3 regions of the Perlucidibaca sp. genome follow, and region 2 is predicted to be linked to each of the others. Evidence: predicted binding sites of a transcription regulator. Region 2 holds the regulator's gene; each other region holds the start of a gene.
What was found. The regulator sigma-54, encoded in region 2, starts transcription at its own class of promoters, with help from an activator protein. The targets are predictions, from matches to a motif close to ANTGGCATNNANNTTGCTNT.

Region 1: the regulator sigma-54 is predicted to act here: its motif matches at 1,568-1,587, upstream of AC14IB_RS00560 (TorF family putative porin).
Region 3: the regulator sigma-54 is predicted to act here: its motif matches at 1,483-1,502, upstream of AC14IB_RS05775 (circularly permuted type 2 ATP-grasp protein).

The regions. Positions count from the first base shown of each region.
Region 1 covers NZ_JBXMRC010000003.1:10,162-13,417, reverse strand. Annotated here, with positions in the region: gene AC14IB_RS00570 (ammonium transporter) at 1-116, opposite strand, end outside; gene glnK (P-II family nitrogen regulator) at 366-704, opposite strand; gene AC14IB_RS00560 (TorF family putative porin) at 771-1,502, opposite strand; gene AC14IB_RS00555 (accessory factor UbiK family protein) at 1,899-2,159, shown strand; gene AC14IB_RS00550 (FKBP-type peptidyl-prolyl cis-trans isomerase) at 2,218-2,991, opposite strand; gene AC14IB_RS00545 (hypothetical protein) at 3,138-3,256, opposite strand, start outside.
Region 2 covers NZ_JBXMRC010000022.1:11,453-14,708, reverse strand. Annotated here, with positions in the region: gene hpf (ribosome hibernation-promoting factor, HPF/YfiA family) at 148-435, opposite strand; gene AC14IB_RS06050 (RNA polymerase factor sigma-54) at 649-2,118, opposite strand; gene lptB (LPS export ABC transporter ATP-binding protein) at 2,118-2,843, opposite strand; gene lptA (lipopolysaccharide transport periplasmic protein LptA) at 2,840-3,256, opposite strand, start outside.
Region 3 covers NZ_JBXMRC010000020.1:26,049-29,304, reverse strand. Annotated here, with positions in the region: gene AC14IB_RS05790 (SPFH domain-containing protein) at 1-114, shown strand, start outside; gene AC14IB_RS05785 (NfeD family protein) at 117-539, shown strand; gene AC14IB_RS05780 (peroxiredoxin) at 609-1,211, shown strand; gene AC14IB_RS05775 (circularly permuted type 2 ATP-grasp protein) at 1,537-2,961, shown strand; gene AC14IB_RS05770 (alpha-E domain-containing protein) at 2,955-3,256, shown strand, end outside.

The DNA.
Region 1 (3,256 bases), on a different contig from region 2:
ATGCTAAACACCTGCATCAACACCGATAGCATATTTTTGCTACGCACCAGACCACCGTAGAACAGCGCCAAGCCAGGCAGCGACATAAAGATGACCAGAACCGTGGCCACTAACATCCACGTCGTATCGCCTTTATCAGGAACAGGGGCGGCAACAGGTGCTGCCTCTGCCACAGCTACTGCCTCTGCAACTGGCGCAGCGACTTGCTCAACCGCTACTGCTTCCGCAACAGTTTCAGTGACTACGACTGCCGGAGCAGCTTCTTCAGCAAATACTGGGGCAGCGCCCAGCATCGAGGTGCTCAAAGCGAGCGCCATTAATAATTTCTTCACGGTCATACTCCCGTTTCAGCGAATTGAGATGACTTAAATAGCATCCACGCCGGATTCACCGGTGCGAATACGAATAGCCTGTTCCAGCGCCGTCACAAAAATTTTGCCATCACCGATCTTGCCGGTATTAGCTGCTTTAGTAATGGCTTCGATCACTTGATCGAGCTGCTCATCACTAATGGCAATATCGATTTTTACCTTGGGCAGAAAATCAACGACATATTCTGCACCGCGATATAATTCGGTATGTCCTTTTTGACGGCCAAAACCCTTTACTTCGGTTACGGTGATGCCCTGCACCCCGATATCCGACAGCGCCTCTCTTACATCATCAAGCTTGAATGGCTTGATAACGGCAGTTACCAGTTTCATTTGGGTACTCCTGGGGTGGGGTGAGCCGCCCCGAAAGGCGGCTCAGTTTTCATTTAAATCAGTTAGTTAGAAGGACTTGGAAACCGTGAATACGGCGCGGCCATCAGCCAAATCAGCATAAGTGGCTTCAGCGATTGAATCGGCTCCAATATAGGCCGCTTCAACAGTTAAACCTGCCAATGTAGTATTTAAGCCAAGTTTATAATCGAAGTAAGCATCGCTATTTCCACCGAGGAAATTATTGGTGCCGTCATTATCAAACTTGTTCCAACCTACGTGAGTAGTCAGGTTAACTTTGTCGTTCAGGGCTACGCCATAATCTGCATATACATACAGGAACTTACCGGTTTCGCCGAAATAATCATCGGAAACAGCAACACCCACTTTAGCGCCCGCTACAGCCGCAGAAGCATAAACTTCGTTGTAGCTATAACGCGTATCCTTGGTTTTGTTGTCTGCGCCAGGATAGTTGTAGCGCATAACACCTACATCGTAGGTAACTTCGCCAGACTTGAATGCATAGCCCAGTAGGGTATCAACTTCCAAGCCGGCTTGTTCTGGCTCTGTTGTTGCTTCTTCTGCAATGCTTGAGGCCCAGGCAGTAAAGTAAACACCCGAGTCATGGTTCAAGGTCACGCTACCCTGAACTGCCATTCCTTCATCGGATTGAGAAATACCACGGAATAAGTAATCGCTAGTCAGCGCAACAGAGCCAGCACTTGTAACAGCAGCCTGAGCAACACCGGCAGCCATCAACGAGGCAACAACAACAGCAGAGGACAGTTTGGACAGCTTCATGGTTACCGCTCCAGTTTCTTTTTGGGGTTATCGCCGCGATCATCGCCGCGGACTACATCAAGGTATTAGCAGATGCCGTGCCAACTTCTTGAAAGCATCTCGATGTAAGGTGTTTTTCGCCGACTAACGGTATCTTTTTATTATTTAAGGACAACGCAGCGCGACCGAAACAGCCTGCCCACTCCCAATTTTTTTAACTGAACCATCGCCCTTCAAGCCTTAAGCGCGCACATACAAAGCATTCGCCCCATTTCAGGGCAACCGCATCTCCGATGGCACTGAAAAATTGCATGCGCACCTTTATGGGGCATAAAGCCCTAGAGCAGCCCAACTTAATAGCGACTGCACAGCCCGATGGGGCTCAGGTATCATCATTTAACTAATCAGGAGTGCAGCATGGCTATAGAGCAGTTGATCAACCGTCTGGGGCAGCAATTCAGTGACCGTTTGCCCAGCTCATTAAGCAGTGCGCGTCATGAGCTTGAAGATCACCTTAAAGTCATCCTGCGCGATGCACTTTCTCGCATGGACCTGTTAACGCGAGATGAATTCGACATTCAACAAACCTTGCTGGCTAAAACGCGCGCCAAGGTTGACCAACTCGAGCAGCAGTTGCGCACGCTGGAGGCACAGTTAAATAGCACCTCTACGCGTTAAGCTTTAGCCATAAAAAAAACCGGAGACTCAGCTCCGGTTTTTTATAGCAGGAATACCCTTACTTCTTTTTGCCTTTTGCCTTGGCTGCTGGCTTTTCAATGCCCAGCAACTCAATCTTAAATTTCAGCAATGCGTTTGGTGGGATAGGACCAGCGCCTGCCTCGCCATAGCCCAACTTCGACGGCACAAAAAGCTCAGCCGTGGTACCCATAGGGAATAGCTGTAATGCCTCGGTCCAACCAGGGATCACTTGGTCTAACTGAAATGTCGCTGGCTCGCCACGGTTGTATGAGCTGTCGAAAACAGTACCGTCCAAGAAGCTACCTTCGTAGTGCACTTTAATCGTGTCTTTAGCTTTAGGTTTGGCGCCAGTGCCCGTCTTCAGCAGGCGATACTGCAAGCCAGACGCTGTGCTGACGACGCCGTCAGCCTTGCTGTTTTGCTCCAGAAAAGCAGCGCCGGCATCCGCATTCTCTTTACCCAGCTTTTCCATGTCCGCTTGCAGGGCAGCTAAGCGCTGCTCTTTGTAGCGACTGATGGCAGCCGTTCGCTCCTGTGGTGTCAATAGACTTTCTTTCTTAGCGAATGCGTCACGGAAACCACGCATAAAAGTTTCAATGTCGAGATCTGGGATTTGCTCACCACTACCCTGACCATTCAGATAGCCAATGCTGTAGGCAAATTGCTCTCGGTCAACCACCGGCTTCTTGCCATTATTGGGCGCTAGGGTTGGTGCGGCAGCAGCAGAGGCCGTTGGCTCCGCTGCCCATGTGTTCACGCTGGTGAAAAGCAGTGTGCCAGTAACGGCTAAGGTGAGAGCAAGGCGACGCATGTTCAACTCCAAACGATTAGATAAACCTATATCTGAGCATACGGTTAACTTATCTACGAATACCACCCCGCATTTCGCTACAGACCGACAAAATGCGTTAAATCTATTGCGCTTGTTCTCGCTTTTTTAAAAGTCATCGGATAACTTCACTCATGCATAAACCAAGAGAGGAAATCTCCATGCCCGCTGCAAAAAAGAAAGCCTCGCCGGTCAAGGCCAAAGCTGCTCAAGCAGCGAGTGCTGTTGAGACCCAAGTGGATAAAAT
Region 2 (3,256 bases):
GATGGCTCTATCCTCGTGGTGATACTGACGGTTGGCAAGTGACAAAGTGGTCATCAACCTAAAAACAAGGGTCTATAACGCAGAAATGCCCAGCATAGGCTGGGCATTCAATGGTAAGCAGTACAGTTACAAGTGCCTGGGTAAGGCTCAGTGCATCTGGTGCTTTTCTTTGTGTCGCACAATTTGTCGGTCTAACTTATCCGACAGCGCGTCGATGGCGGCATAGAGGTCCTCAGATTCTGCGATGGCAAAGAGCTTTGCCCCCGACGTTCGGATGACGGCCTCGGCCTTTTGGACCAGCTTATCGACGCTGAGAATAACTTGCATACTGGTGATGTGGTCGAAGTGTCGCTCGACCTTAGATAGCTTGCTGGCGGTGTAGTCTTTCAGCGCACTGGTGAGTTCAACGTGGTGTCCACTAATGGTCATCTGCATGAGACGCTTCCTCGCTTTCGTGGGTGACGACAGCGGGGGCCGGAGCTTCCAGCGTTCAGCGGGTCGGACGGGCAGAGTGGCCTTGCAGCCAAGGTGTCCGGGCGGCCTGTCGAGGATGGAAGCAGAGGTCCCCAGTTAAAACTGAGTGACACGGTACATACTTCACTACATTCAACAACCGGTATGCTTTGACTCTAGCATAGGGCCAAGGGCTTAAAGCAAGCGTTTTCTGTCGCTCGATGAGGCGATATTGAGTGACTCTCTGTACTTGGCGATGGTGCGTCTTGCAACTTCAATACCTTGCGCTTGAAGAAGATCAGCAATTTTGTTGTCGCTCAGTGGCTTTTTCGGGTTTTCGGCCGCAACCAGCTGTTTGATCATGGCGCGAATGGCCGTGGATGAGGCCTCGCCACCGGCACTGGTGCTGACATGGGAGGAGAAAAAGTACTTCAGCTCAAACAGGCCGCGCGGTGTATGCAGGAACTTTTGAGTCGTGACGCGGGAGATGGTGGACTCATGCAAACCCACTTCGTCCGCAACGTCACGCAAAATCAAGGGTTTCATGGCGACGGGGCCATCGTCTAAAAAGCCCCGTTGATGCTCCACGATGCAGCTGGCGACTTTAAGCAAGGTCTCGTGGCGGCTTTGCAGGCTCTTGATGAGCCAGCGTGCTTCCTGCAAATGATCGCGAATAAATTGGTTGTCACGGGTGCTGTCGGCACGACGCAGCATAGAGGCATAACCACTGTTAACGCGCAGTCGTGGGGCTGCATCCGGATTCAGCTCGACACGCCAGCGGCCATTCATTTTACGCACGACTACGTCCGGAATGAGGGCCTTGTCATCGGCGCTTGCCCAGCCTTCACCGGGGTGCGGCGTGAGTTCGCGGATAAGTTTAAGTGCACGATGTACAGCCGCTTCGCTGAGCTTTGTGAGGCGCATCATGCCCGCTAAATCGCCATTGGCGAGACGGTCGCAATGATCGCGTAAAAGCAATCGAGCGTCGGCGAGTCCGGGGGTGGCGTCATCACGCTGTCCGAGCTGAATGAGTAGACATTCAGCTAAGTTGCGAGCGGCGACACCGGGAGGATCGAATTGCTGCACTCGATGTAGAACAGCAATGATTTCATCTTCTTCAGCTTCTTGCTGACGCCAATGCAGGGCCGTAGCTGCCAGCTCTTCTAAGCTAACGGTGAGATAGCCACGCGCATCGAGACCATCAATAATGGCTTCAGCAATGAGCCGATCGAGGTCTGAAAAGCGCGTGAGGTTGAGCTGCCAGCGTAGGTGATCTTGCAGCGTCTCAGCCAGAGCACTGCGGCTTTCGATGGGATCGCCATCTTCATCGAGGCTGTCGCCACCGCCACTGCCGCTGGTGCCGGCATAAATATCATCCCAAGCGGTATCAACGGGCAATTCGTTGGGAAGGTCGTGCTGGTGATCTAGATCCAGCGTTTGGCTTGCCGCATCAACCGTTTCGGGCGTTCCGGCAGTTACCTGAGTGATGGGGTCGGAGGATGCATCAGATCCGTCATCAAGCTCTAGCAGGGGATTACTGTCGAGCGCCGCTTGAACCTCTTGTTGAAGCTCAAGTGTAGACAGTTGCAGCAGCTTAATGGCTTGCTGCAGCTGCGGCGTCATGGTGAGGTGTTGCCCTAGCCCCATTTGGAGCCCGATTTTCATCACAGTGAGAACTGCTCCCCAAGATAGACTTCACGCACCAATGGATTGGCTAAAATCTCAGCGGGCGTGCCCTCGGCAATTTCAACGCCGGCGCTAACGATGTAGGCCTTCTCACATATGTCGAGTGTTTCGCGCACATTGTGGTCGGTAATTAAAACGCCAATGCCCCGCTGCTTCAGGTGCATGATGATGCCTTTGATGTCGGCCACCGAAATCGGGTCGACACCGGCAAATGGTTCATCGAGCAAAATAAACTGCGGGTCACTGGCGAGTGCGCGTGCGATCTCAACACGACGGCGTTCTCCGCCAGACAAACTCATGCCAAGGTTGGTACGAATATGGCCAATATGAAACTCGGCCAGCAGGGATTCAAGCTTGGCTTGCTGAGCGGCTTTATCCAGGTCGTTACGTGTTTCTAAAATCGCTAAAATATTGTCTTGCACGCTGAGCTTGCGAAAAATGGACGCCTCTTGCGGCAAGTAGCCAATGCCTTTCTGGGCGCGGCCGTGCATGGGTAGGTGCGAAATGTCCTCGTCATCGAGGCGAATGCGACCGTTATCCATGGGGACGAGGCCCACAATCATATAAAAGCTAGTGGTTTTTCCGGCGCCATTAGGGCCGAGTAGACCAACAATTTGCGCGCTTTCTACGGCTAAGCTCACATCTTTAACAACGGTCCGACCTTTATAGCTTTTAGCTAAACCATCCACCCGCAGGATGCTCATGGTTTCGCACTCCCAGTGCTGCTGGCGGGCGAGGGTGTTTTAGTGCTGTTGCGAGCCGAGGGCGGAAAGGTGAGCTGTACACGTTGACTGGCGTCACTGGTGGCCTCTATTTGCTTACGCAACGTGGAGTAAACGATGCGCGGACCGCTGAAGCTCGCATTGTCTTGGCGCAAAATGGCATTGCCCAACAGCGTGATCACGCCGGTGGTGTTATCAAAAATAATCTCGTTCGCATCCGCTTTGACTAAGCCTTTGGCGGGGTCCGTTTTTTGCTCATAGTGCGCAGGCTTGCCCAAAGTGCGGGCATTTAAGAGGTTGCCCTCTGCATCGACTTTAAGGGTCAGTGAGTCGCCGTTTACCCGTAGCGTACCCTGCACAATTTGAACTTTGCCGCGATAAATGGCCTCACCTGA
Region 3 (3,256 bases), on a different contig from region 2:
ACCAAAGTCATCATGATGCCGGTCGAGGCCACGCAGCTGGTGGGCAGCGTTGCCGGCATCGGCGAGCTCATGAAGGCCATCCAGGGCGGCAGTGACGCCGTCACGAAGCGCTAATCATGACCGCCTCGCTGTGGTGGATTGCAGCGCTGGTGTTGGGTGGCTTAGAGCTGCTGAGCGGCTCTTTCTACCTGCTCATGTTGGCTATTGCGGCCGCGGTGACTGGCATTGCAGCGTTTCTTGGCCTAGCAGATACGATGGCTCAAGGTGCTCTGTTTTCGCTCTTGGCGCTGCTGCTGTGTGTGCTTTGGTCGCGGCGCAGACCGGCGGTACTGAAGTCTCAGGCCAATGTCATTAATCGCGGCAGTGCTCGTTGGCTGGGACGCGAAATCACCTTGCCCGAGGGTATCGTGAACGGTATAGCCCGCGTACAGCTTGACGATAGTCATTGGACGGTTCGCGGCCCGGACTGCCCGCCAGGAACCCATGCGTTTATCACGGAAGTGGACGGTAATGTCCTCGTGGTGACGCTGAAGGATTGAAAAACAATGCTGCGCCAAGCATGCTTAGCGTAGAAATGATTAACCCCCCACTCTTATAGGAGATGCCTCATGGCCGTTCTCGTTGGCAAACCAGCACCAGACTTCACCGTACCTGCCGTTCTCGCCGATGGCACCATTGTTGAAGACTTCAGCTTCAGTGCAGCCACTAAGGGCAAGTATGCCTTGGTATTTTTCTACCCACTGGACTTCACCTTTGTTTGCCCATCCGAGCTGATTGCTCTGGATCACCGCATTCCAGATTTCAAAGCCCGCAACGTGGAAGTGGTTGGTGTGTCCATCGATTCGCACTTCACCCACAACGCCTGGCGCAATACGGCTGTGAACGACGGTGGCATCGGCCAAGTGAAATACACGCTCGCCGCTGACATCACCCACGAAATCGCCAAGAACTACGACGTAGAGTCCGCCGGTGGCGTTGCTTTCCGTGGTGCCTTCTTGATCGATCCAGAAGGTGTTGTGCGTTCGCAAATCGTTAACGACCTGCCGCTGGGCCGTAGCATGGACGAAATCCTGCGCTTGTTTGACGCCCTGCAATTCCACGCTGAGCACGGCGAAGTCTGCCCAGCTAACTGGAAGAAAGGTGACAAGGGCATGGACGCATCGCCAGCCGGTGTTGCCAAGTACCTGTCTGAGAACGCAGACAAGCTCTGAGCTCAGCGCGCTGTAACTGACAGTTGAAAGCAAAAGGCCTTGTTTCGCCGGCTAATCATGCCGGTGAAACAAGGCCTTTTGCTTTCACGGCCAGCGTACCGGTGTCCGAATTCAGCACGCCTCTGAATTCGAAAGCCCCTGTCCTCGATCCCTGAGATGCTGCAAAGACCGAGAGCCGCCGTCCCTGCGGGAAGAAGATGCTTTTAGCGGGCATTCTAGCCCGCAAAAAGCATCTTCCTCCCGCAGGAGCTATCCAATCCATGCACCATTACATGGCATAAGGCTTGCAATGAGTCTTGGGTAACCAGGACGGAATGCCATGAGTGTGATTGCAACCCCTTTTGATGAGATGTATGCCGGCAACGGCAGCGTACGCCCGCACTACCGTCACTATGGCGACTGGCTGACCCAGCGCCCAGCCGAAGAGATGGCGCAGAAGCGTCAGGAAGCGGATCTGCTGTTTCGCCGTGTCGGTATCACCTTTGCAGTCTATGGTGATGAGGCCGGTGCCGAGCGCTTAATTCCCTTTGATACCATCCCGCGCATGATTCCCGCCTCAGAATGGGGCGTTTTGGAGCGCGGTCTGCGTCAGCGTGCACTCGCGTTGAACCTTTTTCTGCACGATATTTATCATGAGCAGAAAATCCTCAAAGCGGGCGTCATTCCTACCGATATCATTCTGAACAATGCCGATTACCAGCAGGCCATGGTCGGTATTACGTTGCCGAATCAGGTTTATGCGCACATCGCAGGCATTGATTTGGTGCGTGGCGATGACGGTACCTACTATGTGCTCGAGGATAATCTGCGCACGCCGAGCGGCGTGTCGTACATGCTCGAAAATCGCAAGATGATGATGCGCCTGTTCCCTGAGCTGTTTGCGACGCATGCGGTGGCACCGGTCGATCACTATCCAACGCTGTTACTAGAGACGCTGCAAGCCGCTGCCCCCGCTGGGGCTAACAGCCCAACGGTGGTTGTGCTTACCCCTGGTCGATACAACTCGGCTTACTTTGAACACGCTTTTCTCGCTCAGCAAATGGGTGTGGAGCTGGTGGAAGGGCCTGACTTGTTCGTGCGCGATGGCTATGTGTGGATGCGCACCACCTCTGGCCCTAAGCGCGTGGATGTCATTTACCGCCGTATCGATGATGCTTTCCTCGACCCACTGGCCTTCAATCCTGACTCTGTGCTTGGCGTGCCCGGCATTCTTGCCGTGTATCGCGCCGGTCGCGTGGCCATTACCAATGCGGTTGGTACTGGCGTGGGCGATGACAAGTCGATTTACCCCTATGTGCCCGACATGATCCGTTTCTATCTCAGCGAAGAGCCGATTCTGCAGAATGTGCCCACGTGGTTGCTGCGCAATCCGGATGATCTGAAATATGTGCTGGATCATCTGCCCGAGCTGGTCGTAAAAGAAGTTCATGGCTCCGGCGGCTACGGCATGCTGATTGGGCCGACCAGTTCTAAAGCGGAAATCGAGGCCTATCGATTGCGTATTCTCGCCAACCCCAGCGAGTTCATCGCGCAGCCCACGCTGTCTTTGTCGACCTGCCCGACCTTTGTCGAAAGTGGGGTGGCGCCGCGCCACCTCGATTTAAGGCCGTTTGTCTTGTCCGGCAAAGACGTGGTGATGGTGCCCGGCGGTTTGACTCGCGTCGCGTTAAAAGAGGGCTCATTAGTGGTGAACTCGTCTCAAGGCGGTGGCACCAAAGACACGTGGATTGTGGAGGATCGTGCATGTTAAGCCGTACCGCATCCTGCCTGTTTTGGATGGCGCGTTACATGGAGCGCGCGGAGAATTTGGCTCGATTACTGGACGTAAGCCAGCAGCTGGCGTTAATGCCGGGAGCTGATGAGTCCGTGGTGGCGATGCCGCTCGACATTATTGATTTGCGTGAGCAGTTTATGGCGAACGGCAAGCCGCTGAATGCCGAAGAGATCGCCTATTTCTTAATGCTGCAACATGACAGTCCCTCAAGCATTTTTGCGTCCCTAAAACAGGCTCGTGAAAACGCCCACGTGGTGCGCGGCACCATTAC